Regions from separate parts of the Halomonas sp. H10-9-1 genome, predicted to be linked through region 2. Evidence: predicted binding sites of a transcription regulator. Region 2 holds the regulator's gene; the other holds the start of a gene.
What was found. The regulator sigma-54, encoded in region 2, starts transcription at its own class of promoters, with help from an activator protein. The targets are predictions, from matches to a motif close to TGGCACNNNNNTTGCTNT.

Region 1: glnL (nitrogen regulation protein NR(II)) is a predicted target of sigma-54. The motif match lies at 7,952-7,969, and genes of this name have one in related genera.

What each region holds. Positions count from the first base shown of each region.
Region 1 is NZ_JAMSHO010000001.1:3,349,518-3,365,185, forward strand. It holds gene NFH66_RS15540 (tripartite tricarboxylate transporter permease) at 74-1,570, opposite strand; gene NFH66_RS15545 (tripartite tricarboxylate transporter TctB family protein) at 1,578-2,030, opposite strand; gene NFH66_RS15550 (Bug family tripartite tricarboxylate transporter substrate binding protein) at 2,027-3,022, opposite strand; gene NFH66_RS15555 (CaiB/BaiF CoA transferase family protein) at 3,115-4,323, opposite strand; gene NFH66_RS15560 (hydroxymethylglutaryl-CoA lyase) at 4,329-5,279, opposite strand; gene glnG (nitrogen regulation protein NR(I)) at 5,451-6,866, opposite strand; gene glnL (nitrogen regulation protein NR(II)) at 6,859-7,905, opposite strand; gene NFH66_RS15575 (DUF4124 domain-containing protein) at 8,282-8,842, opposite strand; gene glnA (glutamate--ammonia ligase) at 9,013-10,419, opposite strand; gene NFH66_RS15585 (hypothetical protein) at 10,868-11,410, shown strand; gene typA (translational GTPase TypA) at 11,598-13,448, shown strand; gene NFH66_RS15595 (hypothetical protein) at 13,694-14,023, shown strand; gene NFH66_RS15600 (sodium-dependent transporter) at 14,124-15,569, shown strand.
Region 2 is NZ_JAMSHO010000001.1:1,417,482-1,433,149, forward strand. It holds gene NFH66_RS06425 (YhdP family phospholipid transporter) at 1-3,306, shown strand, start outside; gene tldD (metalloprotease TldD) at 3,303-4,757, shown strand; gene NFH66_RS06435 (IS110 family RNA-guided transposase) at 4,916-5,956, shown strand; gene yjgA (ribosome biogenesis factor YjgA) at 6,303-6,839, opposite strand; gene pmbA (metalloprotease PmbA) at 6,952-8,292, shown strand; gene NFH66_RS06450 (HPr family phosphocarrier protein) at 8,289-8,558, opposite strand; gene rapZ (RNase adapter RapZ) at 8,561-9,466, opposite strand; gene ptsN (PTS IIA-like nitrogen regulatory protein PtsN) at 9,493-9,960, opposite strand; gene hpf (ribosome hibernation-promoting factor, HPF/YfiA family) at 9,968-10,276, opposite strand; gene NFH66_RS06470 (RNA polymerase factor sigma-54) at 10,513-11,925, opposite strand; gene lptB (LPS export ABC transporter ATP-binding protein) at 12,069-12,794, opposite strand; gene lptA (lipopolysaccharide transport periplasmic protein LptA) at 12,803-13,327, opposite strand; gene lptC (LPS export ABC transporter periplasmic protein LptC) at 13,324-13,908, opposite strand; gene NFH66_RS06490 (KdsC family phosphatase) at 13,913-14,470, opposite strand; gene NFH66_RS06495 (KpsF/GutQ family sugar-phosphate isomerase) at 14,492-15,481, opposite strand; gene NFH66_RS06500 (calcium/sodium antiporter) at 15,514-15,668, opposite strand, start outside.

The sequences.
Region 1 (15,668 bases), 1.9 Mb from region 2:
CTTTACGATTTCATCGCCGAGGAGTCGCCCGAGGCGGCGGCTCGGCTGCTGGGGTAAGCCGGCCCCGCAGCCACTATGGCCGCTGGCGCCGCATCAGCCAGTGGAACAGCAAGCCCCCTACCAACAGGGCGATGGCGAACAGGTAGATCCCCACCGAGATACCACTGTTCCAGATGATGCTCCAGTCGCCCCCGGAGATCGACATGGCGCGGCGCAGGTTGTACTCCATCTGGCCGCCCAGCAGCAGCCCCAGCACCACCGGCACCGTGGGAATCTCCAGCTTGCGCAGCACATAGCCCAGCACGCCGAAGGCCAGCATCAGGTAGAGGTCGAAGGCGCTGTTGCCGAGTGAGTAGACGCCGACGAAGGCGATCATGACCACCATCGGCATCAAGAACCAGCCAGGCGCCCGCAGCACACGGGCGAACAGCCCCACCAGCGGAATATTGAGCGCCAGCAGCATCAGGTTGCCGATGAATAGCGCTGCCACCAGCCCCCACACCAGCTCTGGCTGATTCGTGAACAGCAGCGGGCCCGGGGTGATGTTCATCGACAGCAGCAGCGCCAACAGGATCGCCGTGGTGCCGCTGCCGGGAATGCCCAGCGATAGCATGGGGATCAGCGCCCCCCCGGCGGCGGCGTTGTTGCCCGCCTCGGGGGCGGCCACCCCGCGCGGGTCGCCGTTGCCGAAATCGCCGCGCGCGCCCGCCCAGCGCCGCTCCAGGGTGTAGGCAAGGAAGCTGCCCAGCGCCGCGCCCGCCCCCGGCAGCACGCCGGCGATAAACCCCAGCACCGAGCCGCGACCGATGCTGCCGCGGCAGTGCCAGGCGGTGCGCACCCCGGGCATGGCCGAGCCCAGCTGCATGGTGGGCTTGCGCCCCTGGTGGGAGTCCTCGAGGAACACCAGGCACTCGGAGATGGCGAACAGCCCGACCAGCGCCACGATGAAGTCGATGCCATCGTAGAGCTCGTACCAGCCGAAGGTATAACGGGGCACGCTGCTGACCGCGTCGATGCCCACGGTCCCCAGCAGCAGTCCCAGGCAGGCGGCCAGGAAGCTCTTGGCCAGGTGCCCGCCGGTCACTCCGCCGATGGTGGCGAAGGCCAGCACGAACAGCGCGAAGTACTCGGCCGGGCCGAAGCGAATGGCGAAGCTCACCAGCACCGGGGCAAACAGCACCAGTCCGATCGTGGCCACCAGGGCGCCAATGAAGGACGCCACACCGGTCAGCCCCAGCGCCTCACCGCCGCGCCCCTGCCGGGCCATGGGGAAGCCGTCCAGGGTGGTCATCATCGCCGGCTCGTCGCCGGGGATATTGAGCAGGATGGAGCTGATGCGGCCGCCGTACATGCAGCCGTAGTAGACGCTGACCAGCAGGATCAGCGCAGCCGTGGCCGAGAGGCTGAAGTTGAAGGTCAGCGGAATCATCAGCGCCACCCCGTTGACCGGCCCCAGCCCCGGCAACGCGCCGATCAGCGTGCCCAGGGCACAGCCCACCAGGGCCAGCACCAGGTGCTGCGGCTCGAGCGCCACGGCAAAGCCCTGGGCGAGAAAGGCGAGGAGTTCCATGGCAGCGTTACCAGTCCAGGCCGGGCATGTCAGGCAGCGGCATGCCCAGGGCGAATTCGAAGAGCAGGTAGAGACCCAGGGTCAGCAGCAGTCCGAACGGCAGCGCCTGTCGCCAGCCAGCGCCGAACAGCCGAATCATCAGGGTCACCGTCAGCAGCGCGGTGGGCAGGAAGCCCAGCGGCTGGATCAGCCCCGCATAGGCCATCAGCAGCGCCAGCAGGCAGAGCTGACGGACCAGCGCCGCCCGCTCGGGCCAGCGCTGATTTATTCCCGGTCGCACGATCAGATAGAGCGACAGCAGCCCCAGGGGCACGCTGACCAGGCGCGGGAAGGCGCCCGGCCCTATCGTCTGGCCGAAGCCGCTGGTGAAGCCGTGAGACAGCCACCAGGCGACGACCGCCACCACCAGCAGTACCGCACCGGCGAGGCGATCGCCTATCGTGCCTGCTCGTTCACTCACTCGATGACCCCGATCTCACGGGAGATGCTCTCCACCTGATCGATGGACTCCCGCACGAAGTCGCCGAACGCCTCGCCGCCGCGCCACAGCGGCACCAGGCCGTTCTGCTCGGCCACCCCCTTCCACTCGTCGCTATCGAACAGCACCTTGAGATCGGCCACCATGGCGGCGTAGTCCTCATCCGAGACCTCGCCACCGGTGTAGAAGCCACGCCAGTTGTAGCCGGTCACGTCGTAGCCCTGGCCGGTGGCGGTGGGCAGGTCGTCGAAGGGCGCGGGCAGCGGCTCCTCGGAGAGCACCGCCAGCACCCGCACGTCGCCGGACTCGATGAAGCCGGCGATCTCGCCCAGGTCGGTGGAGACCACGTCGACGTGACCGCCCATCATCTGGGTCACGGCCGGGCCGCCGCCGTCGAACTGCACCCAGCGCAGGCGGCCGATCTGGTCGTCCGGCATGCCCGCCTCCCGGGCCAGCATCAGCGCGCGGATATGGTCCCAGCCGCCGGCGCCGCTGGAGCCGGCGACGGCCAGCGCGCCCGGGTCCTCGACCATGGTGGTCATCAGTTGCTCGAGGTTCTCGTACTCGCTCTCGTCATCGACCAGGATCACGCCCACGTCGGTGCCCAGCATGGCCAGCCAGCGCATGGTGTCGGCGCCGCCGGGGTACTTGCCCTGGGCGATCTGGGTCACGCCCACCGTGCTGGTCGCAACGACCAGGTCGCTGTCGTCGGCGCGATTGCTCTCGACGTTGGCGAAGGCCACCGCCCCCACCCCGCCCGGCATGTTGGTGACCTGCACCGGGCTATCCACCAATTCGAGCTCCAGCAGCAACTTGCCCACCGAGCGACAGGTGAAGTCCCAGCCGCCGCCAGGATCGGCCGGCGCGATGCATTCGTTGATCGGCAGCGCCTGGGCGGGCGCGCTCACCACCACGCTGGCCCCCATCAGGGTCGCGGCGGCAAGGCTGAAGACTCCCTTGGTGACTGATTGCATTGGCATGTTCCTCCGGATTGTTATTGTGGCGAACCTGGTGGGCTCGCCTGGGGTGCACTGCCTGCCGGGATGGCGGCGAGTAAAGCGTAGGCTCAGATCACTCGGCGCGCTCGCAGCGCCGCTCGCTCATCGCCCTCGATGCCAAGCTCCGCCAGCAGCTCATCGCTGTGCTCGCCGAGCCGCGGCACCGGGTAGTAGAGCATGGGCGGCGCCTCGCGCATCTTCACCGGAAAGCCGGTGACCGGCACCCGCCCCGAGACCTGGGTCAGCTCCAGGCACATCTCCTGCGCCTGCACCTGGGGGTCGGCGAAGGTCTCGCGCAGGTCGTGGACGCGACCGCAGGGCACCCCGGCGCGATTGAAGTGCTCGATCCACTCGTCGACCCGGCGCGTCACGGTGATGGCGTTGAGGATCTCGCGCAGCGCTTCGCGGTTGGCCATGCGCCGGGGGTTATCGGCGAAGCGCTCGTCGTCGAGCAGGGGCAGCATGTCCAGTGCGCCGAGGAAGCGCTCGACCATGGTGTCGTTGCTGGGGGCGATGGCCACCTCGCCGTCGCTGGCGGTAAACAGGCCGTAGGGGTAGAGCATCGGGTGGTCGTTGCCGGTGCGGGCGGGCACCCGGTCGGTGGCGAAGTACTCCGCCGCCAGGTACCCCATCATGGCGATCAGGCCGTTGGTCAGCGCCGTCTCGACGATATCGCCCTGCCCGGTGGCGGCGCGCCGCACCAGGGCCGCGCAGATACCGAAGGCCAGGTTCTGGCTGGCCACCATGTCGCTGATCGGCGGCGCGGCGCGCATCGGCTCGCCGTCGGCGCTGCCGTTGACGCCCATGAAACCGCTCATGGCCTGGGCGATGAAGTCGTAGGCGGGACGGTCGCGATAGGGCCCGGTGGAGCCGAAGCCGTTGATACGGCCCACCACCAGGTGCGGGTAGCGCTCACGCAGGGTGTCGTCGTCGAGCCCCATCTTGGCCAACACCCCGGGCCGGAAGTTCTCCACCAGCACGTCGGCGCCCTCGAGCAGGCGATGGAGGATGCGCTTGCCCTCATCACTGCGCAGGTCGAGGGTCAGCGAGCGCTTGTTGCGGTTGAACTGGGCGAAGTACCAGCTCTCGCCGTTGACCATATTGCCCTGATGGCGCACCACGTCGCCCTTGCCGGGCGGCTCGACCTTGATCACATCGGCGCCATGGTCGCCAAGGATCTGGGTGCAGAAGGGGCCCGAGATCACCCGGGTCAGGTCGATCACCCGCACCCCGGAGAGCGAGCCCGCGGCGTTCACGGAAGCAGAAGACGTCGTCATTGGCATCACCCCTGGGCGGTCGGTACGGCGTCGCAGGCGCTCAGCGCCAGGCGCGGGCCGGCCTGGGAAACCTGGGCCGGCAGGCGCCGCCCCATCAGCTCGCTGGCCCGGCGGGCGGCGACGATCAGGCCCTCCAGGTCGAGGCCGGTCTCCAGGCCCATCTCCTCGAGCAGGTAGGCCAGGTCCTCGGTGGCGATATTGCCCGAGGCCCCCGGCGCGAAGGGGCAGCCGCCGAGCCCGCCGATGGAGCTCTCGTAGCGGTCCACGCCCAGCGCCAGCCCCTGCATCACGTTGGCCAGGCCGATGCCGCGGGTGTTGTGGAAGTGCAGCGTCAGCGGCAGCTCGGGCACCGCCTCGCGCAGGCGCGTCACGCGCTCGGTGACCAGCGGCGGCGTCGCCATGCCGGTGGTATCGCCCAGCGACAGGTGCGTCGCTCCCAGGTCGGCGAAGCGGCGAGCGATCTCGACCACCGATTCGACCGGCACGTCGCCCGAGAAGGGACAACCGAAGGCGGTGGCAATGGCCCCCCTGAGCGCCACGCCACTCCCTTCGAGACGACGCGCGATCTGCTCGAACCCTTCCAGGGACTCGGCCACGCTGCGGTTAACGTTCTTGGCGTTGTGGCGCTCCGAGGCGGACACGAACAGCACCATCGAGTCGACGCCCGCCTCCAGGGCACGCTCGGCGCCGCGCAGGTTGGGCACCAGGGCCGACAGGTGCAGCCCCGGCACCTCGCGCAGCGCGGCAACCATCTCGGCGGCATCGGCCAGCGCCGGCACCGCCCGCGGACTGACGAAGGAGCTGACCTCGAACTCGCGCACGCCGGCCACGACCAGCGCGCGGGCCAGGGACAGCTTGTGCTCGGTGCTCAGCACCAGTGGCTCGTTCTGGAGGCCATCGCGCAGCCCCACCTCGGTGATATGGACGCGCTGGGGCAGCGAAGCGGGTGCGGTCATGGGTGCCCTGCTTGAATGAAAGGTTGCTTATGGACGCTAAGCCACCGCCATGCCGGCCAACAATCCGCCTTTCGTCCTATGCCACACCTCCCTGGAGAGCGCCCGCCGGTGTGGCGCAGGGCGGTCTCGATCAGGATGCGCTCGTGAGTTCTGGAGAGCGGCACCGCCTCCTCACTCCCCCTCGGCCAACGCCGGCAGTAGGATCTTGAGCTTTCGCGTCAATGTATTGCGCCCCCAGCCCAGCAGCTCGGCGGCCTCGCCCTTGCGCCCGCCGGTGTGGCGCAGGGCGGTCTCGATCAGGATGCGCTCGAGGTCCGGCACGGCCTCCTCCAGCAGGTGGATATGCCCCGCCGCCAGGGCGCGGTCGGCCCAGTCGCGGAAGGCCACCCGCCAGTCGCCGCCGGTGAGCAGCCCCTCGTCGCTCTCCTGACGCAGCTCCAGCGGCAGGTCCTCGACGAGAACCTCGCGCCCCGAGGCCATCACCGTCAGCCAGCGGCAGGCATTCTCCAGCTGGCGCACGTTGCCAGGCCAGGGCAGCCGGGTCAGGTGTCGCTCCGCCTCCGGGGTGAGCACCTTGACCTCGGTGGCGAGCTCCTTGGCCGCCTCGGCCAGGAAGTGGCGCGTCAGCCGCGGGATATCCTCGCGCCGCTCGGCGAGCCTGGGCAGGTGTACGCGAATCACGTTGAGGCGGTGGAAGAGGTCCTCGCGGAAGCGACCATCCTTGACCAGCCGCTCCAGGTCCTGATGGGTGGCGGCGATGATCCGCACGTCCACCTTCACCGGCGTGTGGCCGCCCACCCGGTAGAACTCGCCATCGGCCAGCACCCGCAGCAAGCGGGTCTGGGTCTCCGCCGGCATGTCGCCGATCTCATCGAGGAACAGGGTACCGCCGTTGGCCTGCTCGAAGCGCCCCTGACGGCTTGTCGTAGCGCCGGTGAAGGCGCCCTTCTCGTGGCCGAACAGCTCCGACTCGATCAGGTCCCTGGGAATCGCCGCCATGTTCAGCGCGATGAAAGGCTTGTTGGCCCGCGGGCTGTGCTGGTGCAGGGCCCGGGCGACTCGCTCCTTGCCGGTGCCCGACTCACCGTTGATCAACACCGTGATATGCGAGTGGGAGAGGCGGCCGATGGCGCGGAACACCTCCTGCATGGCCGGCGCCTCACCGATGATCTCGGCACCCAGCCCCTCGGGCACGCTGATCGGCCTGCGACGCTCCCGGGCGTGGGCCACCGCGCGGCGCACCAGGGTCAGCGCCTCGTCGACGTCGAAGGGCTTGGGCAGGTACTCGAAGGCGCCCCCCTGGTAGGACGCCACGGCGCTATCCAGGTCGGAGTGGGCGGTCATCACGATCACCGGCAGCTCCGGATGGGCCTCGCGCACCCTAGCCATCAGGTCGAGGCCGTCGATGCCCGGCATGCGGATATCGGTGACCAGCACGTCGGGCGGGTCGGCCAGCAGCCGTTCGAGGGCGGTGTCGGCGCGCTCGATGCACTCCACCTCGAGGTCGGGCTGGGCCAGGGCGCGCTCCAGCACCCAGCGAATGGCACGATCGTCGTCGACGACCGCCACGCGTGCAACGTCAGTCATGGCGCGTCTCCAGAGGAATCAGCAGTCGGAATTCGGTATGGCCCGGCACAGAGTCGCACTCGATCAACCCCTGGTGCTGGTGCAGGATGCCCTGGGCGATGGAGAGCCCCAGGCCGCTGCCGTTGGCGCGTCCCGAGACCATGGGGTAGAAAAGCGTCTCCTGCAGCGCCTCGGGGATGCCCGGGCCGTTGTCGAGGAGCGCCACCTCGCACACCAGGCGGTGGCGCTCGGCGCCCAGGGTGAACTGGCGCCGCGCCCGGGTACGCAGCACCAGGCGCGGCTCGGGCGTGGCCGCCTCGTGCATCGCCTCCACGGCGTTACGCGCCACATTGAGCACCGCCTGGATCAGCTGCGCCTCGTCGCCGGCGAGGTCCGGCAGGCTGGGGTCGTAGTCACGCTCGATGCGCACCCCGGGGTGCTCGGCGAGCACCAGGGTGCGCACCCGCTCCAGCACCTTGTGGACATTGAGCGGCTGTTGGCGCGTCACCCGGTTGGGGCCCAGCATGGAATCCACCAGGTCGCGCAGGCGATCCACCTCCTCGATGATGATGCGGGTGAATTCGCGATGCTCCGGGTTCTCCAGGTCGCGCTCCAGCAGCTGGGCCGCGCCGCGGATGCCGCCCAGCGGGTTCTTGACCTCGTGGGCCAGGCCCCGGGTCAGCACCTTGACGGTCTCCTGCCGAGTCATCAGCGCCTCTTCTCGGGAGATGCGAATCAGCCGGTCGCGGGGCTCCACCTCCAGCAGCAATTCATCATGGGAGAGCGGAGTGGCGGTATAGTCCACGGTCAGCGGCTCACCGCCCAGCATCATCAGGCGCGCCTCGCGGCGGGTGAAGGGATGGCAGGCCTCCAGCGCCTTGGTAAGTACCGCGGCCATTCCGTCTTCCTGTTCCATCAGCGTGCGCAGTGCCACCCCCTGCACGCGGCCCAGGCTCACCGAGAGCAACGCCTCGGCGGCGGGATTCATCCACGCCACCCTGAGCTCGCCATCCAGCAGCAGCACGGCGGTGGAGAGGTGTTCCATCAGGCGTTGGTACATCGAAGCAGCCATATCGGGTCCGGGTATACTTGCTCTGGAGAGGGAAGCTGCAAGAAACGGGCCAGGACGCCGAAGCCCATGACAGCACGCCCTGCAACGTATGACGGTGCAATACATGCACCAAAATAGTGCATAAGGGAGACACCTGCACCATCTCCGGACTCGAACCGGATCAAGGCGCCGGACGCGTTTGCCGTTCGGCCCGGCGGCGCTGCACCGGCTCATCCTCGGGCAGGCGTCGAGAGGGAGCGTCAGACGGAGGCGGCTGGTAGGGCGGATACTCGGAATGAGGAGGCCAGTGCCCGCCATGTGGTGGGCGACAGGGCCTGGGGCTGCCGTCCGGGCACCACGGCCAGGGTGCCCAGCGAGGGGGAAGCTAACCGGCTGGCTGGCGATTCACGTTGGCACGCAGCACATAGATGGTCACCGGCGAGGTGCGATGGCGCACCTCGCCGCCGGCATCCAGCAGCTCGGCCTGCAGCACATGCTCCCCGGGGTTCATGTTGGGCACCATGAAGGCCGTGGTATGCATCGCCGACTGGCTGACCCGGCCATCCACCAGCAGCCTGACGCGATGGTCCTCGCGCAGGCCGGGTTCGACCCCCAGGTCCACGGCGATGTTGCCGGCCGCCCCCACCGGGAAGGCCTGTTCGTGGGTCGGCGAGACGATGCGAAAGCTGTCGTAGGGCATGAACGGCTGGCCCGGCGAGGCCGCCGCCGGGGCACTCTCGAGGCGCGGCGCGGCCTGACCGGTGCGCACCTCGCCACTGGACGGCACTACCGTGACCGGCGCCAGCTCCACCTGCTCGCCACCACGGTCGGGGTTGTCGGTGAACACCACGTTGCCCTGGGCATCCGTGGTGCGGTAGATATTCTGCGCCTCGGCGGCCACGCCGAAGGTCATGACCAGCACCAACGTCAGCACTGCCTTGTTCATGGAGAGCCCCCTGCTTGTCGGCTGCGCGAGCCTGGATGGTTCCGCAGCACCACTCTGCGTTGGATATAGTGTAGAGAAGAAAGGGGTTCCGCCGGTAGCGGAACCCCTTTTCTGGTTCAACGAGTGCTGGTTCAACGTGACGCGCCGCCCCGCCGGGGCGACGACGATCATCAGCAGCTGTAGTACATGTCGAACTCGACCGGATGCGTGGCCATGCGCAGGCGGTCCACGTCTTCCATCTTCAGCTCGATGTAGGCGTCGATCATGTCATCGGTGAACACGCCACCCTCGGTCAGGAAGGCACGATCCTTGTCCAGTGCCTCCAGGGCCTGGTCGAGGCTATGCGCCACGGTCGGCACCTTCTTGCCCTCTTCCGGCGGCAGGTCATAGAGGTTCTTGTCCATGGCATCGCCGGGGTGGATCTTGTTCTTGATGCCGTCGATGCCGGCCATCAGCATCGCCGCGAAGCACAGGTAGGGGTTGGCGGTCGGGTCGGGGAAACGCAGCTCGACGCGCTTGCCCTTGGGGCTCGCGGTGTAGGGGATACGGATGGAGGCCGAACGGTTGCGAGCCGAGTAGGCCAGCATCACCGGCGCCTCGAAGCCCGGCACCAGACGCTTGTAGGAGTTGGTGGAGGCGTTGGCGAAGGCGTTCAGGGCACGCGCGTGCTTGATGATGCCGCCAATATAGTAGATGGCCATCTCGGAGAGGCCCGCGTACTCATCGCCCGCAAACTGGTTGGCGCCCTCTTTCCAGAAGGACTGGTGCACGTGCATGCCGCTGCCGTTGTCGCCCACCACCGGCTTGGGCATGAAGGTAGCGGTCTTGCCGTAGGCGTGAGCCACGTTGTGGATCACGTACTTCATCTCCTGGACCTCGTCGGCCTTCTTGACCAGGGTGTTGAACTTGACCCCGATCTCATTCTGGCCGGCGTTGGCCACCTCATGGTGGTGTACTTCGACGCTCTGGCCGATCGCCTCCAGGGTGTTGCACATGGCGCCGCGCATATCATGGAAGCTGTCCACCGGAGGCACCGGGAAGTAGCCCCCCTTGACCCGCGGCCGGTGGGCCAGGTTGCCGCCCTCGACCTGGCGATCGGTGGCCCAGGCCCCCTCCTCGGAGGTGATCCGGTACATCGCGCCTTCGGGATCCGCCTTCCAGTGCACTTCGTCGAAGATGAAGAACTCCGGCTCCGGACCGAAGAAGGCGGTGTCGCCCAGGCCGGTGGACTGCAGGTAGGCCTCGGCACGCTTGGCGATCGAGCGCGGATCACGCTCATAGCCCTGCATGGTGGCCGGCTCGATAACGTCGCAACGCAGCACCAGGGTCGAGTCTTCGGTGAAGGGGTCGAGGAAGGCGGTGCCATCTTCGGGGCGCAGGATCATGTCGGACTCGTTGATCCCCTTCCAGCCAGACATCGAAGAACCGTCGAACATCTGCCCATTCTCGAAAAACTCCTCATCCACTTCCCGGGCGGGAATGGTGACATGCTGCTCCTTGCCGATGGTATCGGTGAAGCGCAGGTCGACCCACTTGACGTCATGTTCTTCGATCAGGGCGAGCGTCTTGGCAGACATGGTGTCCTCCGGTTGAGCATGGCTCGATGGTTGAGGTGATTCAGGCATCACGATGCTGGAACCCCAGCAAGCTGTTGTAGCACGCGGCAGGCACGCTGCCCACGACGGCCCGGCATTCCAGGCGCTGGCCATAACAATGCAGGCAGCGTGCCAATCTTGCACCCATTGCCCGCACAACTTCTTTAACTCATTGAATAACTAGTATTTTACCAAAAATATCGGCTGCACCCCAATGAAGCAGTGACTCGGCGCAGGAGTTGGCTCGAGGAAAGCCGCACCATAGTGGTGCAAAGGCCGAATGCCACGCACCATCGGGCACCACCCGGTCACCCTAAATAAGCCTTTGATACATTCAATAACCTCGTACTACACTTTATTACAAACCTGCTCGCCGGTCGCGACTCTGGCCGCCATCAGGAACCTTCTCTGCTTGGCCCCCGGAGTTCACATGGCCTTTACATCCGGCACTCTATTGATCGATGCCCGCAGTGCCGGTGCCAGGCTGCCCCGTGAGCTGGCGCTGGCGGCATCGCTCGTCGCCGACCAGGCCTTCGAACTGATCGTGGTCGACGATACCCGCGACCCACGCGTCGCCGCCATCGCCCGCCGCCATGGGGCCCGCCACCTGCGCCTGCCCGGTACCCTCCTGGGCGAGAGGCTCGCCACTGCCATCCCGAAAACCACCGGGGCGGTGCTGATGTTTCCCGTGCTTGGCTGTCTCACCGCCACCCGTACCCTGATCCAGCTGGCACGACGTGTCGGCGCCGGCGAGGTCGACGCCGTCGTCCTGCCCAGCAGCACCCCGGGCCTGTTCACCCGCCTGCTCGGGCGCAGAAAGCCCGATACCGCGGCCGGCATCTGCCTGGCCCGCCACTGGTACGAACGCATCGGCGGCTGCGACCCTGGCCTCGACCACGATGCGCTCGCCGACCTGCTGGAGCGCCTGCGCCACTGCGGGGCTCACCTGGAGCATGCCAGCCCGCCTCGATGAGCGAGCGAAGGCGCACCACGCCGAAGCCGTGACGGCGAAGCACCGACGACTCCCCTGTTGGGTCGGCGAACTTGCTACTCCTGGGCGCCGGTAGTCTGTACAATGCGCGTCCCACACCCCTGCCCCGCGCCTAGGGTACTTACCAGAACGTGTACATAGGTGCGTCCATATCAGCGAGTCACACCTTATGAGCGCGACCGTAAGTCCTTCAAATATCGAAAGTCTTAGAAACATTGCGATTATCGCCCACGTTGACCACGGCAAGACCACCCTGGTCGACAAGCTTCTCCAGCAATCCGGCACCCTCGATCGCAAGGCCGAGGGACAAGAGCGCGTCATGGACTCCAACGACCAGGAGAGGGAACGCGGCATCACCATCCTGGCCAAGAACACCGCGATCCGCTGGCAGTCACCGGACGGCCAGGCCTATCACATCAACATCGTCGACACCCCCGGACACGCCGACTTCGGTGGCGAGGTCGAGCGCGTCATGTCCATGGTCGACTCGGTACTGCTGTTGGTCGATGCGGTCGACGGCCCCATGCCGCAGACCCGCTTCGTGACCCAGAAGGCCTTCGACCAGGGCCTCAAGCCGATCGTGGTGGTCAACAAGATCGACCGTCCCGGCGCCCGCCCCGACTGGGTGATCGACCAGATCTTCGACCTGTTCGACAACCTTGGCGCCTCCGACGAGCAGCTCGACTTCCCGATCATCTACTGCTCGGCGCTCAACGGCATCGCCGGCCCCGACCCCGACGAGCTGGCCGAGGACATGACCCCCATGTTCCAGTCCATCGTCGACATCGTGGAACCGCCCAAGGTCGAGATCGACGGCCCCCTCCAGATGCAGATCTCGGCACTGGACTACTCCAGCTACGTCGGCGTCATCGGCCTGGGTCGCATCACCCGCGGCTCGGTCAAGCCCAACCAGCAGGTCGTGGTGGTCAGCAAGGAAGGCAAGGAGCGCCGCGGCAAGGTCGGCCAGGTGATGACCCACCTGGGCCTGGAGCGCGTGCAGACCGATGAAGCCACCGCTGGCGACATCGTCTGCATCACCGGCATCGACGCCCTGGCGATCTCCGACACCCTGTGCGACCCGGCCGCCGTCGAGGCACTGCCGCCGCTCTCCGTGGACGAGCCCACCGTCTCCATGACCTTCCAGGTCAACGACTCGCCCTTCGCCGGCAAGGACGGCAAGTTCGTCACCAGCCGCAATATCAAGGATCGCCTCGACCAGGAGCTGATCCACAACGTGGCGCTGCGCGTCGAGCAGGGCGACAGCCCCGAGAAGTTCATCGTCTCCGGCCGCGGCGAGCTGCATCTCTCGGTGCTGATCGAGACCATGCGCCGCGAGGGCTTCGAGCTCGCCGTGGGCCGCCCCGAGGTGATCATCCGCGAGATCGACGGCGAGAAGCAGGAGCCGTACGAAGAGGTGATCATCGACTGCGAGGAGCAGCACCAGGGCGCCATCATGGAGGAGCTCGGCTACCGCAAGGGCGAGCTCAAGAACATGAACCCCGACGGCAAGGGCCGGGTGCGCCTGGACTTCATCATCCCCGCGCGCGGGCTGATCGGCTTCCGCGGCCAGTTCATGACCCTGACCTCCGGCACCGGCATCCTCACCAGCCGCTTCGACCACTACGGCCCGCTCAAGCCCGACGCCGCCATCGAGCGTCGCAACGGCGTGCTGGTCTCCATGGTGCCCGGCAAGGCGCTGGCCTATGCCCTCTACGCCCTGCAGGAGCGCGGCAAGCTGATCATCGACCACGGCACCGAGGTCTACGAGGGCATGCTGGTAGGCATCAACAACCGCGCCAACGACATGGTGGTCAACCCCACCAAGGGCAAGAAGCTCGACAACATGCGCGCCTCGGGCAACGACGAGAACATCGTGCTGACTCCCCCGGTCCGGTTCAGTCTCGAGCAGGCCATCGAGTTCCTCGATGGCGACGAGCTGGTGGAGATTACCCCCAACCATATCCGCCTGCGCAAGAAGCACCTCACCGAGAACGAGCGCAAGCGCGCCAGCAAGCAGTAAGTGCAGCCGTATCGCCCTGCCAAGCCCGCCATCCGGCGGGCTTTTTCATGGCCGCTCGCCGACTGTTCAGCGCATTACGCAGATGGCACCACCCCTCAAGGCTGTTCCGGCACCTGTCACCCCGGTAACTGTGTTAACCCTGCTCGGCCATGCCTTTCCCTGGGCTGCCGCAACCTTCTATGCTGGAGTGACCCACGACGGGCGCGGCCTGCCGCCCCGACAGCCACTCGAGCAGGAGAATCAGCATGCACAAGCATGTGGAGTGGGACGACCCCGGCGCCGACAGCGTGATGCGCCACTTCCAGCAGGAGCCCAGCGGCTATGCGAATCCCGGCCCCGGCGACATCCTGTCGGCCCGCCATGAAGGCGCCGTGGTGCGGGTGAAGGTGGAGGCCTACGTGGAAGGCACCAGCATCGGTGAGGTGGCGGCGATCATCTCCGTGGACAACGGTCGTCGGCTCAAGTCCCACGGCAAGCTCGCCCTGGGCGACACCGTGCGCCTGCCCGACGAGTTCCGGGCCCTGGAGCCGACCCTCGGCGACCCCGACGACAGAGGAGACGTTAACCTGGCGTAGACGCCGCCCGCTGGCTCCCGCCTCTCTTTTGCCGCACAGTGTTTGTCGCACAGTAGCAGCCGGGCTCACAGGGCCAATAAACGCGAGCGCGGGAGCATCGATGAGCACGCATAACATCTGGATCCACAAGGGCACCTTCCTGCTGGCGGCCGTCGGCTCGGCGGTGGGGCTGGGGAACCTGTGGCGCTTCCCTTACCTGGCCGGCGAGAACGGCGGCGGCGCCTTCTTCCTGGTCTACGCCCTGACCATCTTCGCTGTGGGCATCCCGATCCTGATCGCCGAGACCATGCTGGGCCGTGCCAGCCGGCGCAGCCCGATCATGGGCATGCGCTTCCTCGCCCATACCCACCATACCGCGCGGGCCTGGACCTCCATCGGCTGGCTGGGGGGCCTCTCAGCCTTCCTGATACTGAGCTTCTATTCGGTGATCGCCGGCTGGGCCATCCACTACACTTGGCAGATGCTCACCGGCACCCTGGCCGGGGCCGACGCCGAGACCACCGCCGCCGGCTTCGACGCCCTGCTCGCCTCGCCCACGCTGCTCACCCTCTATCACACCCTGTTCATCATCGCCTCGGGACTGGTCGTCGGGCTCGGCGTCCACCAGGGCATCGAGCGCGGGCTGCGGGTGATCATGCCGGCACTCTTCGTGATCCTGCTGGTGGTGCTCGCCTATGGCGTGACCCACGGTGACTTCACCGCCGCCACCGACTTCCTGTTCACCTTCAATATCGCCGACCTCAGCCTGGCCGGCTGGCTCGAGGCCATGGGCCAGTCATTCTTCACCCTGAGCCTCGGTATGGGCGCCATCATGGCCTACGGCGCCTATATGTCCGGTGAGGTCTCGCTAACCCGCACCGCCATCGCCATCGCCGTGATCGACACCGCCGTGGCCATGGTGGCCGGCCTGGCGATCTTCTCGCTGGTGTTCGGCGCCGGCCTCGATGCCGGCCAGGGCCCCGGGCTGATGTTCGTCACCCTGCCGCTGGCCTTCGCCGAGATGCCCGGCGGCTCACTGATCGGCGGCGTGTTCTTCGTACTGGTGCTGGGCGCCGCCCTCAGCTCCTCCATCTCACTGATCGAGCCGGTGGCGGCCTACCTGGTCGAGCGCTTCGACCTGACCCGGCCCCAGGCCGTCTTCATCATGGTGGTGGCGACCTGGGCGCTGGGCCTGCTGACAGTGGTGAGCTTCAACCTGTGGGCCGAGAACAGCCTGTTCCACGAGCTGTTCGGGCGCAGCGCCTTCGCCCTGTTCGAGCTGCTCACCAACATCCTCATGCCGCTAGGGGGCCTGTTGATCGCGCTGTTCGCCGGCTGGGTGCTGACCCACTCCGAGGTAATGAAGGAGATGCGCACCAACACCACCTGGTTCGCCCTGTGGCGTTTCCTGGTGCGCTTCGTGGCCCCGGCGGCGGTGGCCTTCGTGTTCCTGCGCGCGATCCCGCAGATCGACGGCTACCTGATTCCGGCCATCGGCGCGGTGGTGATCGTCGGCGCCTTCGCCGCCGGTCGTACCTTCCTGACGGATGATAACCAGGCACCGTGATCGCTGCCGCCGGCTTGCCGCGGCGGCACGCCAAGACACCAGGACGGGAGACGCCACGACGTCGCAACACGCCAGAACGACAACGAGTCAACACAACAA
Region 2 (15,668 bases):
CGTGAACGGCGTGTCGCCTTCGAGGCGCCGCGACTGCTGATGACCGGCGATGACCGACGCGCCCATCTCGAGGGGGAACTGCGCCTGGTCGGCGACCGTGACATCGCCATGCAGGTGGCCCTGGAGGTGCTGCCGGGGCCCCGGGGGCTCGGCGACTTCAACGCCGCCCTGCAGGTCGAGTTGCGCCTCGACAGCCTGGTGGAGCTGGCCGCGGTGCTGGGCAACAGCCAGCCGCTGCGCCTCGACGAGGCGCGTGGTGAGGCGAGCCTGTGGGGGCGCTGGCAAGGCGGCAGCCTGGCCGACGCCCGCCTGGCCCTGGACATCGAACGGCTGGCGGTCAGCCACCGGGACGCGGCGGGAGAGCGCCATGACCTGGAACTCGACAGCGTGACCGGGCGCGGCCAGTGGTTGAAGGGAGAGAGTGGCTGGCAGGCGTGGTTCCAGGGCGACGCCGAGAGTCCCGATGCCAGCGAGCCAGATGTCCCCGCACCGCGCTGGGGCCCGGCCTTGCCCTATCGCTGGCACCTGAGCGGTGATGCCGACGGCTGGTGGCTCAACACCAGTGCCTTCGACCTGGGTTCGCTGGCCGCCTGGCGTGACCGGGTGCCGCTGCCCGAGGCCCTGGCCCGGGTGGTGGAGAGCCTCGACCCGCGTGGGCGCGTGATGGGCTTCGGCCTGGGTTTCCAGGAGGGAGAGTGGCAGGCGCGAGCCGCCCTGCACGGAGTGGAGGTCTCGCCCTGGCAGCAGGCGCCGGGCGGCGGGCCCCTCGACATGTGGGTGGAGGCCCGGGGGGGGAACGGGTTGGTGCGCTTCGTCGGCGGCGACGCGGCCACGCTGCACTTTCCCGAGATCTTCGCCGGCCCCATGGCCCTCGAGCACGCCTCGGGCGAGGTGCGCTGGGTCTACGATGGCCCGCGCAGCATGGTCAGCGGCCGCGACCTGCGGGTGGGCTGGAACGGCGCCGAGGTGAGTGGTGGCTTCGGCCTCTCGATTGGCCTCGGCGCCCGGGGCGGCTTCGGCCTGACCCTGGCCCTCGAGGATGTCGATGCCGTGGAGACGCCGCTCGTCGAGTGGTTGCCGGTGGGTATCCTCGGCGATGAGCTGCGTGACTGGCTCGCCGACGGCGTGGCGGGACGGGTGCCCGAGGGGGCGTTGCGCCTGCATGTGCCGCTTTCCGGAGGCAGTGACGAGCATATCGCGGCGAACTTCGGCCTCGACCTCGCCATTCGCGACGGTCGCCTGCCCATCGCCCCGGGCTGGCCGATGCTGGAGGGCATCGAGGGGCGGATGCGGCTCGACAATGCCATCCTGGAGGCCGAGGTGAGCCACGCCGAGAGCCTCGGGGTGGAGGCGCACGGTGGCCGGATACGCCTGGCCGACGAGCACCTCGAGGTGGAGGGCACCCTCGCGGCCGACGCCGAGGCCCTGCGCGACTTCCTGCGGGCGATGCCGGTGGACGGCATGCAGGCGCTCGACGACTGGCGGGCCGAGGGGCGCGCCGAGGGCACGCTTTCCCTGGCGCTGCCCCTGGGTGACCCGGAGGCCATGGCGCTCACGGTCGCCACCCAGGCCGCCTTCCCGCGCCTCGAGTACGTCCCCCTGGGGCTCGCCTTCCGTGACCTCGAGGGGCCCCTGACCTGGCGCCAGCAGGGCGGGGCGGGCGGCCTCGAGGGGCGCCTCGAGGGGCGAGCGCTGGGTGGGCCGGTGCGTGCCGCGATCGACACCACCGCCGGCGGCCTCGACCTTTCCGGACGCGCCGAGATCACCCCCCTGCTGGCGCTGGTCGATGCCTCGGCGCTGGCGGGGTCGCTCGCGGGGGCCGTCGACTGGCAGGGTCGCCTGGCGATCGCCGATACGAGCGTCAGCCTGAGCCTTGCCAGCGACCTCACCGGCCTCGCCATCGACCTGCCGTCGCCCCTGGGCAAGGCGGCCGGCGAGGTTCGCCCCCTGCGACTCGACATGGACCTCACCCGGGGCCGGCTGGAGGGGCGGCTGGGCGAGGCGCTGGCGCTGCGCTGGCGGCGGCTCGATGGCACCTCGGGCCAGGGCCAGGTGTGGCTGGGTCGCCCGCCCGCGAGCAACTGGCCCACGGGGGCGGGGTGGTGGGTCGATGCCTACCTGCCGAGGCTGTCGCCCGCCGCATGGGGCGAGGCGCTCTCCGGCCTGCTGGGGGACGATTCGGGAGCGGCAGGCGGCGCCCTGGGCCTGCGCGAGATGCGCCTGGCGAGTGACTGCCTGCATCACGACGACCGCTGTCTCGGCTCGTTCTATGCCACGGCACGCCCCCAGACCGGAGGCGGCTGGCGCCTGGCGCTGGATGGCAGCCTGCTGGAGGGGCAGCTCGACTACCGGCCCCAACTCGCCGAGCCCCTGGATATCGGCCTGGCGCGGCTCTCCCTGGATGCGCTGATGCCGGGGAGTCGCGAGGCCGGTTCGTTGTTCGACGAAATCGCCATCCCGCCCGAGCCACAGCCGCTGCCCGGCTGGGTGGCCGACCTCCCCGATGGTCGCCTGCGCGTCGCCGACATCGAGCGTGCCGGCCAGCGTCTCGGCCCCCTGACCGCCCGCTGGCAGGCCACGCCCGAACGACTCCGCATCGCTCCCCTGGGGCTGACCCTGGGCGAGATCAGTGCCCGTGGTGAGCTGGTCTGGGAGGCCGCCGGCACCGGGGCCAGCCTGACCCGTGCGCGCCTCGACCTGGATGGGCGGGACCTGGGCACGGCGCTGGAGCGCCTGGGGCAGGAGGCGGTGATCCGCAGCCAGGAGACCCGGGTCAAGAGCCAGCTGGCCTGGCCGGGGGCGCCCTGGCAGTTTGCCCTGGAACGCTCCCGGGGCAGCGTCGAGGCACAGCTGCGTGACGGGCGCTTCGTCAACCTGGAGTCCACCCCGGCGCGCCTGGTGGGGCTGCTTAATATCGACAACCTGGTGCGTCGCCTGCGCCTGGACTTCTCCGACGTGACCGGGCAGGGGACCGCCTTCGATCGTGTCAGTGGCGCGGCAACCCTGTATGGTGGCAGTCTCGAGACGCGGGGGCCGGTCGAGGTCGTGGGGCCCGCCACCCGCTTCTCCCTGGATGGCAGCGTCGCGCTGGCGCGGCGGGAACTCGACATGCGGCTGGCGGTCACGCTACCCGTCAGCCGCAATCTGCCGCTGGCCGCGGTGATCGCCGGCGCCCCCATGGTAGGCGGCGCCCTGTTCATCGCCGACCGCCTGTTCGGTGATGTCATCGACAGCGTGACCCGAATTCATTATCGCGTGCTCGGTCCCTGGACCGCGCCGCAGATCTCAGTGGAAAGCGCCGAATGACCCAAGCGAGACACACACTGCTAGACGAAGCCGCCGGTATCCTGCTGGCTCCCGGCGGCCTCTCCCTGGATGACCTGGATGCCGGCCTCGGCCACGCCATGGGCCCGGGCATCGATTATGCCGACCTCTACTTCCAGCGCAGCTGGCATGAGGGGTGGGTGCTGGAGGACGGCAAGGTCAAGGAGGCCAGCTACAATATCGACGGCGGGGTGGGCGTGCGCTCCCTGGCCGGCGAGAAGACCGGCTTCGCCTACTCCAACCAGATCACCGCCGATGCCCTGGGCGAGACCGGGCGCACCGCCGCGGGCATCGTGCGCGGCGGCAGCCGCCTGGCCCTGGGCGTGGCGGTCGCTGCCGCTCCCCAGGCACGCTATGCCGGGGTCGACCCGCTCTCCGGCCTCAGCGCCGAGGAGAAGGTCGCCATGCTCAAGGAGGCGGATCGCGTGGCCCGGGCCGCCGACCCCTCGGTCAGCCAGGTCAGTGCCTCGCTTTCCGGGGTCCATGAAGTGGTGCTGGTGCGCGCCAGTGACGGCACCCTGGTGGCCGATATCCGTCCCCTGGTGCGTTTCAACGTCAGCGTGATCGTGGTGCGGGGCGGCCGTCGCGAGCGTGGCAGCGCCGGTGGCGGTGGGCGCTATTCCATGTCGCGGCTGCGCGACGAGGGCGTGGCCGAGCGCTACGCGAAGGAGGCGGTACGCCAGGCGCTGGTCAACCTGGAAGCCGTCGATGCACCGGCCGGCCAGCTGCCGGTGGTGCTGGCGCCGGGCTGGCCGGGGATCCTGCTCCACGAAGCGGTGGGCCACGGCCTGGAAGGTGACTTCAATCGCAGGGGCAGCTCCGCCTTCGCGGGTCGCCTGGGGCAGCGCGTCGCCGCCCCGGGGGTGACGGTGGTGGACGATGCCACCCTGGCCGACCGCCGCGGCTCCATGAGCGTCGATGATGAGGGCACCCCGGGACAGCGCACGCCGCTGATCGAGGATGGCATCCTCACCGGCTACATGCAGGACAAGCTCAACGCCCGGCTGATGGGCATGGCGCCCACCGGCAACGCCCGGCGCGAGTCCTTCGCTCACCTGCCCATGCCGCGCATGACCAACACCGTCATGCTGGCCGGGCAGGACGACCCCGCCGATATCCTCAAGAGCGTCAAGCGTGGCCTCTATGCGGTGAGCTTCGGCGGCGGCCAGGTGGACATCACCTCGGGCAAGTTCGTGTTCTCGGCAAGCGAGGCCTACCTGATCGAGGATGGGCGGATCGGTGCCCCGGTGAAGGGGGCGACGCTGATCGGCAACGGCCCCGAGGTGATGGGGCAGGTGTCGATGATCGGCCATGACATGGAGCTGGACAGCGGCATCGGGGTCTGTGGCAAGGAGGGGCAGGGCGTGCCCGTGGGCGTCGGCCAGCCCACCCTCAAGATCGACGAGCTGACCGTGGGTGGTACTGCTTCCTGATCGAGCGAGGGGCGCCGGGGGCAAGCTGAAGAGGAGGTCCGATTCCAGGGAAGGAATCGGTAGCAATGGGATGGAGTCCTCCCCACCCTATATCGGCGTCGTTGCGCCACACTGGTGGGCGAGAACACCAACCAGCCTGAGGGTGAGGAGAACTCGTCATGAACATTACCCGTGTCGGCGTCGATATCGCAAAGTCTGTTTTTCATGTCCACGGCGTCGATCGCCATGATCAGGTGCAGTGGCAAGGTAAGTACACCCGCGAAAAATGGCTGAATGCGGTCAGCAAGCGGGTGCCGGCGGGAGCCGAGATCGGCATGGAAGCCTGTGCCTCGTCTCACTTCTGGGCGCGGGCCCTGCAGGCGCGGGGCTATCGCGTCAAGTTGATCGCCGCACAGTTCGTGACGCCCTACGTGAAGAGCAACAAGAATGACCGGGTCGACGCCGAAGCGATCTGTGAAGCCATGGGGCGGCCCAGTATGCGCTTCGTGGCCGTCAAGAGCGTCGCTCAGCAGGATACCCAGGCGGCACACCGCATTCGTGAAGAGCTGGTACGGCAGCGCACGGCCAAGGCCAACCAGATACGCGGGCTGGTGGGGGAGTATGGCCTGGTCGCTCCGGTGGGTATCGGTCAGTTGCGTGCCGCCCTGCCTCGCTGGCTGGAAGCGGCAGACAACGGGCTGACGGATGCCTTTCGTGTCCTGCTTGCCGGCCTTGCCGAGGATCTGCGCCACCTGGATGAGCGCATCGCGACGGTCACGGCAAGCCTCGAGCGACAGGCCAAGACCGACCCCGTGGCCAAGCGGCTGATGACGCTGCAGGGTATCGGTCCACTGACCGCCACCGCGCTGGCCGGCGCCCTCGGCGATGGCAAGAGCTTTCGGCGCGGGCGAGATTTTGCCGCCTCGCTCGGCTTGACGCCGCGACAGCACAGCACCGGGGGGCGAGACCGCCTGCTGGGCATCAGCAAACGCGGCGACAGTTACCTGCGCAAGCTACTGGTGCATGGCGCGCGCTCGGTGCTCCGGCATGTGGGCACCAAGGACGACGGCCTGAGCCAGTGGGTCAGGCACCTGGCCGAGCACAAGCATGCCAATGTGGCGGTCGTCGCACTGGCCAACAAGACGGCACGGATCGCCTGGGCGGTAACCCGCCATGAGACGGCCTATGATGCGTCGCTGGCGTCGCGGCTGTCGGCATGAAAAACGATTGGATTTAGCACGTTAGTGTAATATTGAGCATCGTCCACCACGATTGCTGAGCATGCTGCAGGATGGCGAACAGGTCGAACCGACGTCAGACAACCCCTTCTGGACGCTGAGCCTTTTGAGCTCGAGGTAGCGATTGGGAGCTGACGTGCGGATAGCCCATCAAGGTCCGATGCTCATCAGAGCATCATTAACGAGACCGGATATACGTGTGCAGTCGTACCTACCGACCATCGTGCCTCGTGCTTGCAAACGGGGAGGACTCCATATACGTACAGGGAGGTATTCACAGCGCCTCCTTGCAAGCTTGCCGCCGGATCAGCCCCGAGCAGTGCGAGACCTACAGCCCCGCGATATCGCGGATCAGCTTGAACAACTTGCGGGCGCTGGCCGGGGGCTTGCCCTTCTCGCGCTCGCGCTGGGCGTTGCGGATCAGCTGGCGCAGCGCCTGGCGGTCGGCGTCGGGGTAGTCGGCCACGAAGGCATCCAGCGCGACGTCGCCCTCGTCGACGAGGCGGTCACGCCATCTCTCGAGGCGATGGAAGGCGTGGTCGCGGCGCAGCGTTTCCTGCTCGATCTCGTCGTGGACGGCGCGGATCGCCTCGAGGTCCTCGCGGCGCATCAGCTTGCCGACGTACTGCATATGCCGTCGCCGCCCCTCGTGGGAGCGGATGCGCGCGGTCTCCTCCACGGCGGCGAGCATGTCGTCGGAGAGCGGAAAGCGCGCCCGTTCGCCGGGGGTCATGGCGATGATCTGTTCGCCCAGCGCCTGCAGCGCCTGCATCTCGCGCTTGAGCTGGGACTTGCTGGGACGTTCGTCGTTGTCCGGCTGCTGAAGGACCTGGTCGAGCAGCTCGCGGGGAGATTCCTGGGACATGCCGCTTCCATCGGTTGGGGGCTGGGTGTCCCGACAGTATACCAGTCCGCTTCACCGGGCTGAGAATGAACATCACAGGCGTGGCCCACGGGCCCGCCGCAGGAGGATAGAGATGACTCAGGCTTTCGATGCCGCCGCCCAGCAGATCCAGCTGGAGAGCCGTTCCCGACAGGCGGTGGAGCTGGCCCGCACGTTGGGCGCCGACGCCTGCGAGGTGGGTGCCAGCGTCGACCAGGGCGTCGACATCAGCGTGCGCGAGGGCGAGGTAGAGACCGTCGAGCTCTCCCGCGACCAGGGCATTGCGGTGACGGTCTATCTCGGGCAGCGCAAGGGCAGCGCCTCCTCCACCGATGCCAGTGAGGCCTCGTTACGTGCCGTGGTCGAGAAGGCCATCGCCATCGCCCGCCATACCGGCGAGGATTCCGCCGCCGGTCTTGCCGATGCCGAGTTGATGGCCACCCGCCTGCCCGACCTCGACGTGCACCACCCTTGGGCGCTGACCACCGAGGAGGCCATCGACCTGGCGCTGGCTTGCGAGGCCGCTGGCCGCGGCAAGGCCGGGATCAAGAGCTCCGACGGGGCCTCGCTCTCCAGCGGCGAGGGGGTGCGGGTCTACGCCAACAGCCACGGTTTCCTGGGCAGCCAGCGCGGCAGCCGCCACTCCCTCTCCTGCATGCTCATCGCCGAGGATGCCGCCGGCATGCAGCGTGACTACGACTACACCAGTGCCCGCAACCCCCGTGACCTGCTGGCCCCCGAGCGCGTCGGTGAACGTGCCGCCGAGCACACCCTGCGGCGCCTCGGTGCGCGGCGTCCGGCCACCGGGCGCCTGCCGGTGCTCTTCGATCCGGACCTGGCCGCGGGGCTGATCGGTTCGCTGATGGGCGCCATCGCCGGCGGGGCGCTGTTCCGCCAGGCCTCCTTCCTCTGTGACCGCCTCGGTGACGGGCTCTTCCCCGAGTGGTTCAGCCTGCAGGAGAGGCCCATGGAGATCGGTGCCATGGCCAGCTCGCCCTTCGACAACGACGGCGTGCAGACGCGCGACAATGTGTTCATCGAGAACGGGCGCCTGGCCAGCTATATGCTCTCCGCCTACAGTGCGCGCCGCCTCGGCATGCAGAGCACCGCCAACGCCGGGGGCGCCCGCAACCTGCGCATCGCAGCACCACTGGCATCGCGGGACGAGCTGCTCGCCCGCATGGGGCGCGGGGTGGTGGTCAGCGAGCTGATGGGGCAGGGGGTGAACGCCGTCACCGGCGATTACTCACGTGGCGCGGCCGGCTTCTGGGTGGAGAATGGCGAGATCCAGCACCCGGTGGAGGAGTTCACCATCGCCGGCAACCTGGAGGCGATGTTCCGGGGACTCTCCGGCGTGGGCAGCGATATCGACACCCGCGGCAGCATCCATAGCGGGAGCTGGCTGATCGACGAGATGACCGTGGCCGGGAGCTAGTCAGCCTCGTCGAAGCGGGCCTCGAACAGCGCCTCAACGGCGTCGAGGGCCGCTTCCGCGTCCTCCCCCTCGGCACTGACGGTGAGCTCGGTGCCGCAGGGGGCGGCAAGCATCAGCAGCGACATGATGTTGTCGGCCTCTCCCAGCATGGAGCCATTGGCTACGCGGATGCGGGCCGCGAAGCGCTGGCAGCACTGCACCAGCCGGGTGGCGGCGCGGGCGTGGAGTCCGCGCTTGTTGGTCAGGGTCAGCTTGCGTTGCGGCACGCTCAACGTCCTTGATGCGATGTGACGTCGGGGTCTGGCAGGGTGTCCTGGGTGCCCAGCTCGCGGTGGCGCAGGCGGACATGGGACTGGCCCTGCGCCAGGTGCATCGCCAGTCGCTCGGCGATATAGACCGAGCGATGCTGCCCGCCGGTGCAGCCGATGGCTACGGTCAGGTAGCTGCGATGGCTGGCCTCGTAGCTGGGTAGCCAGCGTGTCAGCCAGGCGTGGATATCCTCGAGCATCGCCTGGACCAGCGGGTACCCCTCGAGGAAGGCGATGATCTCGGGGTCCTGGCCAGTGAAGGGTCTCAGCCGCGGGTCCCAGTAGGGATTGGGCAGGCAGCGGGCGTCGAACACCAGGTCGGCGTCGAGGGGTACGCCGCGCTTGAAACCGAAGGATTCCACGGTCAGGGTCAGCTGCTCCGGGCGATGCCGGGCCACCTGGTCAGCGATGCGGCCGCGCAGTTCGTGCACCGACAGTCGTGAGGTATCGATCACCAGATCGGCCAGGTCACGGATCGCGGCCAGCGCCTGCTCCTCGGAGTCGATCGCCTCGCCCAGTGTCATCTCGTTGCCCCGGGTCAGCGGATGGCGGCGCCGGGTGGCGGAGTAGCGCTCGATCAGGATGCGCGCATCGGTGGTCAGGTAGATCACCTGGCAATCGATGCCGCGTCCGCGTACCTCCTCGAGCAGGCTGGGAAAGCGTTTCAGGGCCTCGGGCAGGTTGCGTGCGTCGATGCTGACGGCGATGGAAGAGCGTGCAGATTCGGGGTTGCCCAGCTCATCGATCAACGATCCCAGCAGCATGGCCGGCAGGTTGTCGATGGCGTAGTAGCCGAGATCCTCCAAGGCCTGTAGCGCGATCGACTTGCCGGAGCCGGAACGGCCGCTGATGATCACGAGCTGCATGGGGGTCTCCTGGTCGGGGGGTGGCCTCAGCCCTGTCGTCGGATCGCCTCGATCAGGCGCTCGTGGAGGTCGCGCTGGCTGTGGCTGCCGCGCAGCCGCGAACGGGTCTCGGCATCGTTCATGATGCCGGCGACCTCGGCCAGCAGCGCCAGGTGGGCGGCGTCGGCCTCCTCGGGGACCAGCAGCACGAACACCAGGTCCACCGGTTCGCCGTCGATGGCGTCGAAGTCCACCGGCTCGGCGAGCCTGAGGAAGGCGGCGACGGGTTCCTTGCAGTGGGGGCTGCGGGCATGGGGGATCGCCACGCCGTTGCCGATCCCCGTGCTGCCCAGGCGTTCACGGGCGATCAGGCGCGCGAAGACCTCCTGGCTGTCGAGGCTCGGCGTGTTCTGGGCAATGAAGGTGCTAAAGAACTCCAGTACCCTTTTCTTGCTTCCCCCGGGCACATCGAAGAGGGTGCGCTCGGGGGGCAGGATGGTTTCGAGAGATGACATCGTGGACTCAGCGAGCGCCGGCGCCCTGGGCGCGGGCCTGGGCCTTCTCCTTGTGCTTGACCAGCTGGCGGTCCAGCTTGTCAGCCAGGGCATCGATGGCGGCGTACATGTCGACATCCTGGGCTTCTGCATGCAGCTCGGCACCGGCAACATGCATGGTGCAGGCGGCGGACTGACGCTCCTTCTCGACAGACAGGGTCACCTGCACATTGGTGATGTTGTCATAATGGCGTTCCACGCGCGTCAGCTTCTCGTTGACATAGTCACGCAGGGCATCGGTCAGTTCCACATGAAGGCCGGTGATATTCACTTGCATGACACGCTCCTTGCTCGATGGTTGTGATTCGATTGTAACCCTTTTTCCTGCCTTGCATACCCCCCGGCGGCCCCGGGGCGATTTCCCGCCATGTTCAAGGGGTTGAGCCGGTTGAACAGGGGATGATTTGCTGTCATACGCACTCGGCGCAGTCGCTTGCGCTCGCTGGAGGAGGGGATGCCCATGGCCTCGCGGGTAAGCGTTGGAGAGCGCCACGGTGCGGCGTCGCACCGGGATCAGCGCAGTCGCTTGCGCTCGCTGGAGGAGGGGATGCCCATGGCCTCGCGGTACTTGGCGACGGTGCGACGTGCGACCCGGATCCCGGCCTCGTCGAGCAGGCTGACCAGCCGGCTGTCGGAGAGCGGCTTGTGTGGCGGCTCCTCCTGGATCAGCTTGCGGAGGCGGGCACGGATGGCGGTGCTGGAGTGGGCGTCGCCCTCGCTCTCGCCGCCGACCTGGCTGGAGAAGAAGTACTTGAGCTCAAACACCCCCCGCGGCGTGTGGATGAACTTCTGGGTGGTGACCCGCGAGATGGTGGATTCGTGCATCTCCACCGCCTGGGCGATATCGGCCAGGACGAGAGGCTTCATCGCCTCCTCTCCGTGCTCGAGGAAGTCGAGCTGGCGGGCGAGGATCTCGCGGCCGACTCGCAGCAGGGTGTCGTTGCGGCTGGACAGGCTCTTCATCAGCCAGCGCGCCTCCTGGAGGTGCTCCTTGAGGAACTGGTTGTCGCTGCTCTTGTCGGCGCGGCGCACCAGGGCCGCGTAATCGGGTTGGATGCGCAGTCGTGGCAGTGCCTCGGAGTTGAGCTCCACGTGCCAGCCACGCTGGTCGTGGAAGGCGACCAGGTCGGGGGTCACATAGTCGTCGGTCACGCTGGCAAAGGCGCTGCCGGGCCGTGGATCCAGGCCTCGCACCAGGGCGATGGTGGCGTCGAGCGCGGCATCGTCCAGCCCCAGGCGTCGCTTGAGCAGGCGCCGGTCTCCGCCGGCCAGAGCCTCGAGGAACTGGCGTACCAGGCGCCGCGCCTGGGGCAGCAGCGGCGTGCCGTCGGGGAGGGTGGCGAGCTGCAGCTGCAGGCATTCGCGCAGGTCGCGGGCGAAGATGCCGGTGGGCTCGAACTGCTGCAGGCGCAGCAGCACCCGCTCCATCTCTTGGCTGCGCAGGTCGGCAAGCCCCTGCTGCCTCAGGCCGTCACGGATCTCGTCGAGGGGGGCGGTCAGGTAGCCGGCATCGTCCACGGCATCGATCAGGCTCTCGGCAATCTGGCGTGCCCGGGGTTCGAGGTCGCTCATCGCCAGCTGCCAGATGAGGTGGCCCTGGAGGCTCTGGCCCTGGGCCTGGCGCTCGAAGTCGGGGCCCTCGCCTCCGGCCGGTGCGCCCAGGTCCTGATAGGTATCGGACCAGTCGCTGTCGGTGGTGAGCTGTTCGGGAATCTCGCTTGCCCAGTCGTCTTCCGTGGGTTCCTGAGTGGCCTGCTCGCCAAACTCGTCGTCGAGCTCCAGCAGTGGGTTGCTCTCCATGGCCTGCTGGATCTCCTGGCGCAGGTCCAGGGTGGAGAGCTGCAGCAGGGCGATGGCCTGCTGCAACTGGGGTGTCATGGTCAGCTGAGTGCCGACCCGCAACTGCAGGGATGCCTTCATGGCCATGGCAGGCGTCCTCCTGGCGTGTCGGAAAGCCTTACCCTAGCCGCTGGTCTCGCAAGGTGCAATACGATCTTAAGCAACAATCATGCCATTGGCGCGGGCGCGGCGTTCCATGAAGAGAGTGGGGCGCCCATGCGGGCCGGGGGTCACAGGCGGAAGTCTTCGCCGAGGTAGACCTCGCGCACCCTCTGGTTGGCGAGGATCGATTCGGCGTCGCCCTCGGCGATGATCTTGCCGTCGCCGACGATATAGGCGGTGTCGCAGATGTCGAGGGTCTCGCGGACGTTGTGGTCGGTGATCAGCACGCCGATGCCCCGCGCCTTCAGCTGGCGGATGATGCCCTTGATCTCGCCCACCGAGATCGGGTCGACTCCGGCAAAGGGCTCGTCGAGCAGGATAAAGGCGGGCTCCGTCGCCAGAGCCCTGGCAATCTCGACCCGGCGTCGCTCGCCGCCGGAGAGGCTCATGCCCGGGTTGTCGCGGATATGGGTGACGTGGAACTCCTCGAGCAGCTGCTCCAGGCGTGCCCGGCGGCCCTCCCGGTCGAGATCCTTGCGGGTCTCGAGGATGGCCATGATGTTGTCTGCCACCGACAGCTTGCGGAAGATCGAGGCCTCCTGGGGCAGGTAGCCAATCCCCGCCCGGGCCCGCTCGTGCATGGCGGCGCGCGAGAGGTCCAGGTCATCGATGGCCACCGAGCCGGCATCGGCGCGTACCAGCCCCACGATCATGTAGAAGGAGGTGGTCTTGCCGGCGCCGTTGGGGCCCAGCAGTCCGACGATGCTGCCCTGACGGATCGACAGGCCGATGTCCTGAACCACGCGGCGGCGCTTGTAGCTCTTGGCGAGATGACGGGCGTGAAGGGTCTTCATGAACGTCCTTACTGCTGTTCCGGCTGGAGCGTCATGCGGATGCGCTGGTTGCCCTCGACGCCCTCGGCATCGGCGCGGGCCTGCACCACGCGGCGGTCGAGGAAGTACTCCAGATACCCCCCCTCGAAGGTGTCGCCGCCCTGGTGGAGCTCGGCGCGATCGATCAGCTCCACGCGCCGCTCGGCCACATGATAGATGACGGTGCGTCCCCATCCCTTGACGACCGGCTCGGTGGGGTCGGGTTGCTGCTCGAGGTAGGCCCGCTCGCCGGTGGCGGTGGCCAGGGAGAGCTCACCGGCCGCGTTGCGGCGGATCTCCACCCGGTTGCCGGTCAGGCGCATGCTGCCCTGGCGGATATCCACGTTGCCGGTATACACGGCGGTACCGGCGCGGTCGTCCAGGTCGAGGCGGTCCGCCTCGACCAGGATAGGCGCATTGGCATCCTGGTTCTGAGACTGGGCCTGGCTGGCCGGGGCGACAGCCAGTGCCAGCAGCAGCACATAGGCCAGCGTGGGGAGCAGGGGGCGCGTCATGACGAGGACTCCTCGGATGTCTCGGGCGGATGGTGGCCGCGCACATTGTCGGTCAGGCGCGCCCGGTTGTCATCGAGCCAGGCGTCGAAACGCTCGCCGCTCACCTGCTGTGGCGGCTGGTGCAGCGTCGCCGGGGTGGTGCTCCAGGCGTGGCCTGTGTCGGCATCGTAGTGCAGCGTCTCGGTCTCGAGCCGCCAGCGCTCGGCGGGAGCCTGCAGGCGGGCCTCACCGTCGAGCAGCAGCGGATTGCCCCCGGGGCCCAGTTCGCCGCGCTCGGCCTCGGCCAGCCACAGTCGGCCGTCGCGGTCGTGGAGCCGGGCCAGCGGAGTTTCCAGGCGGATCACGTCGTCCACCGGGGTGTGGACCAGGCGTGGCGTGGTCACCCTCTGGTGCGGCCGGCCTTCGGTGTCGAAGCGCGTGAGGCGTGCGTTCTCGAGGTAGAAGTCTGGCTCGCCCGCAGCGTCGCGCGGTACCTGGCCGGTGGGGGTGGGGGTGTGCTGGTCGAGCAGCGCCAGGCCCCCACCCAGGGCCAGCAGCAGCAGGGTCAGCCAGGTGCGAAAGCCAGGACGCGGTAGGGCCATGGGCTCAGCCGGCTCCGTGGACGTAGGTGTCGGTGACCGCGTCCCAGTGGCCCTGGGCGCGCAGCAGGGTGTCGCTGATCTCACGGGCCGCACCCTGGCCACCGCTGCGCTCGGTGACCCAGTCCGCATGCTGCTGGATATAGGCCGGTGCGTTGGGCACGCTGATGCCCACGCCGGCACGACGGATGGCGCCGATATCGGGCATGTCATCGCCGCAGTAGGCCACCTGCTCGAACTCCAGGCCCAGGCGTGCGGTGAGCTCCCGCAGCACCGGCAGTTTCTTCTCGACGCCCTGGAAGACATGCTGGATGCCCAGGGCGGCGGCGCGGCGACTCACGGTGGGGGAGTCGCGGCCGGTGATCAGCGCGACCTGGATCCCGGCACGCTTGAGCAGCTTGAGGCCGTGGCCATCCTGGACATTGAAGGCCTTGATCTCGATGCCGTCGGCCTGGAAGTAGAGCTGGCCGTCGGTGAGCACGCCATCGACGTCCAGTGCGAGCAGGCGGATACGGCGCAGGCGGTCGGTCAGCAGCGGGTCCTGCAGGGGGGAGGTGTGGGTCATGGGGGCTCCATGTCGTTGGGGTCAGATCACGCCACTGGCGAGCAGGTCGTGCATATGCAGGGCGCCCACCGGGCGCCCCTCGTCATCGACCACGGCCAGGGCGGAGATGCGGTGGTCTTCCATCAGGCTTACCGCCTCGGCGGCCAGGGTCTCCGGGGCGACGCGCTTGCCGGGGCAGGTCATCACCTCGTCCACGCTCAGGCCGGTGAGATCGCTGTGCTGGTCCAGGGTGCGGCGCAGGTCGCCATCGGTATAGACCCCGGCGAGGCGGCCGTCGGGGGCCACCACGCAGGTGAAGCCGAGCCCCTGTCGGGTGATCTCCAGCAGGGCGTCGCGCAGGGGGCTGCCCAGTGCCACCCGGGGCAGCCTGTCGCCCGAGTGCATCAGGTCGCCAACGCGCAGCAGTAGCCGCTTGCCGAGGCTGCCACCGGGGTGGGAAAGGGCGAAGTCCTCGGCAGTGAAGCCGCGTGACTCCAGCAGCGCCACGGCCAGGGCATCCCCCATGGCCAGGGCGGCGGTGGTGGAGGCGGTGGGGGCCAGGTCGAGAGGACAGGCCTCGCGTTCGACGCCGACATCGAGATGCGCATCGGCATGGCGGGCCAGGCTCGAGGCCGGGCGACCGGTCATGCTGATCAGCGGCACCTTCATGCGCTTGAGCAGCGGCAGCAGGGCGGTCACCTCGGCGGTCTCGCCCGAGTTGGAGAGGGCCAGCACCACATCCCCGGGCGTGATCATGCCCAAGTCGCCGTGACTGGCCTCGCCGGGATGCACGAAGAAGGCCGGCGTGCCGGTACTGGCCAGGGTGGCGGCGATCTTGCCCGCGATATGGCCTGACTTGCCCATGCCGGTGACCACCACGCGACCGCGGCAGGCCAGGATCAGTTCGCAGGCGCGGTCGAAGGCGTCGTCGAGGCGCGCCACCAGGGCGCCGACGGCCTGCTGCTCGAGGCGCAGGGTGCGGCGGGCGCTGTCACGGAGGGCCGGACCGGCCGGGGGGGTGTCGGATGTCATGGTGTCGATTGTTGCCTGTTGCGGGGAATCACTCAAGGGCCGTTGCCCAGACTGGCCATGCCGAGCCAGGCCAGGTAGCCGAAATAGGTGGCGGCCAGCGCCGCGCCGGGGAGCCGGCCCAGGTGGTTGCGGCGGTGCCACAGCAGCAGGGCGCCGAGCGCCAGGGTCAGCAGCAGTAGCAGGGGGT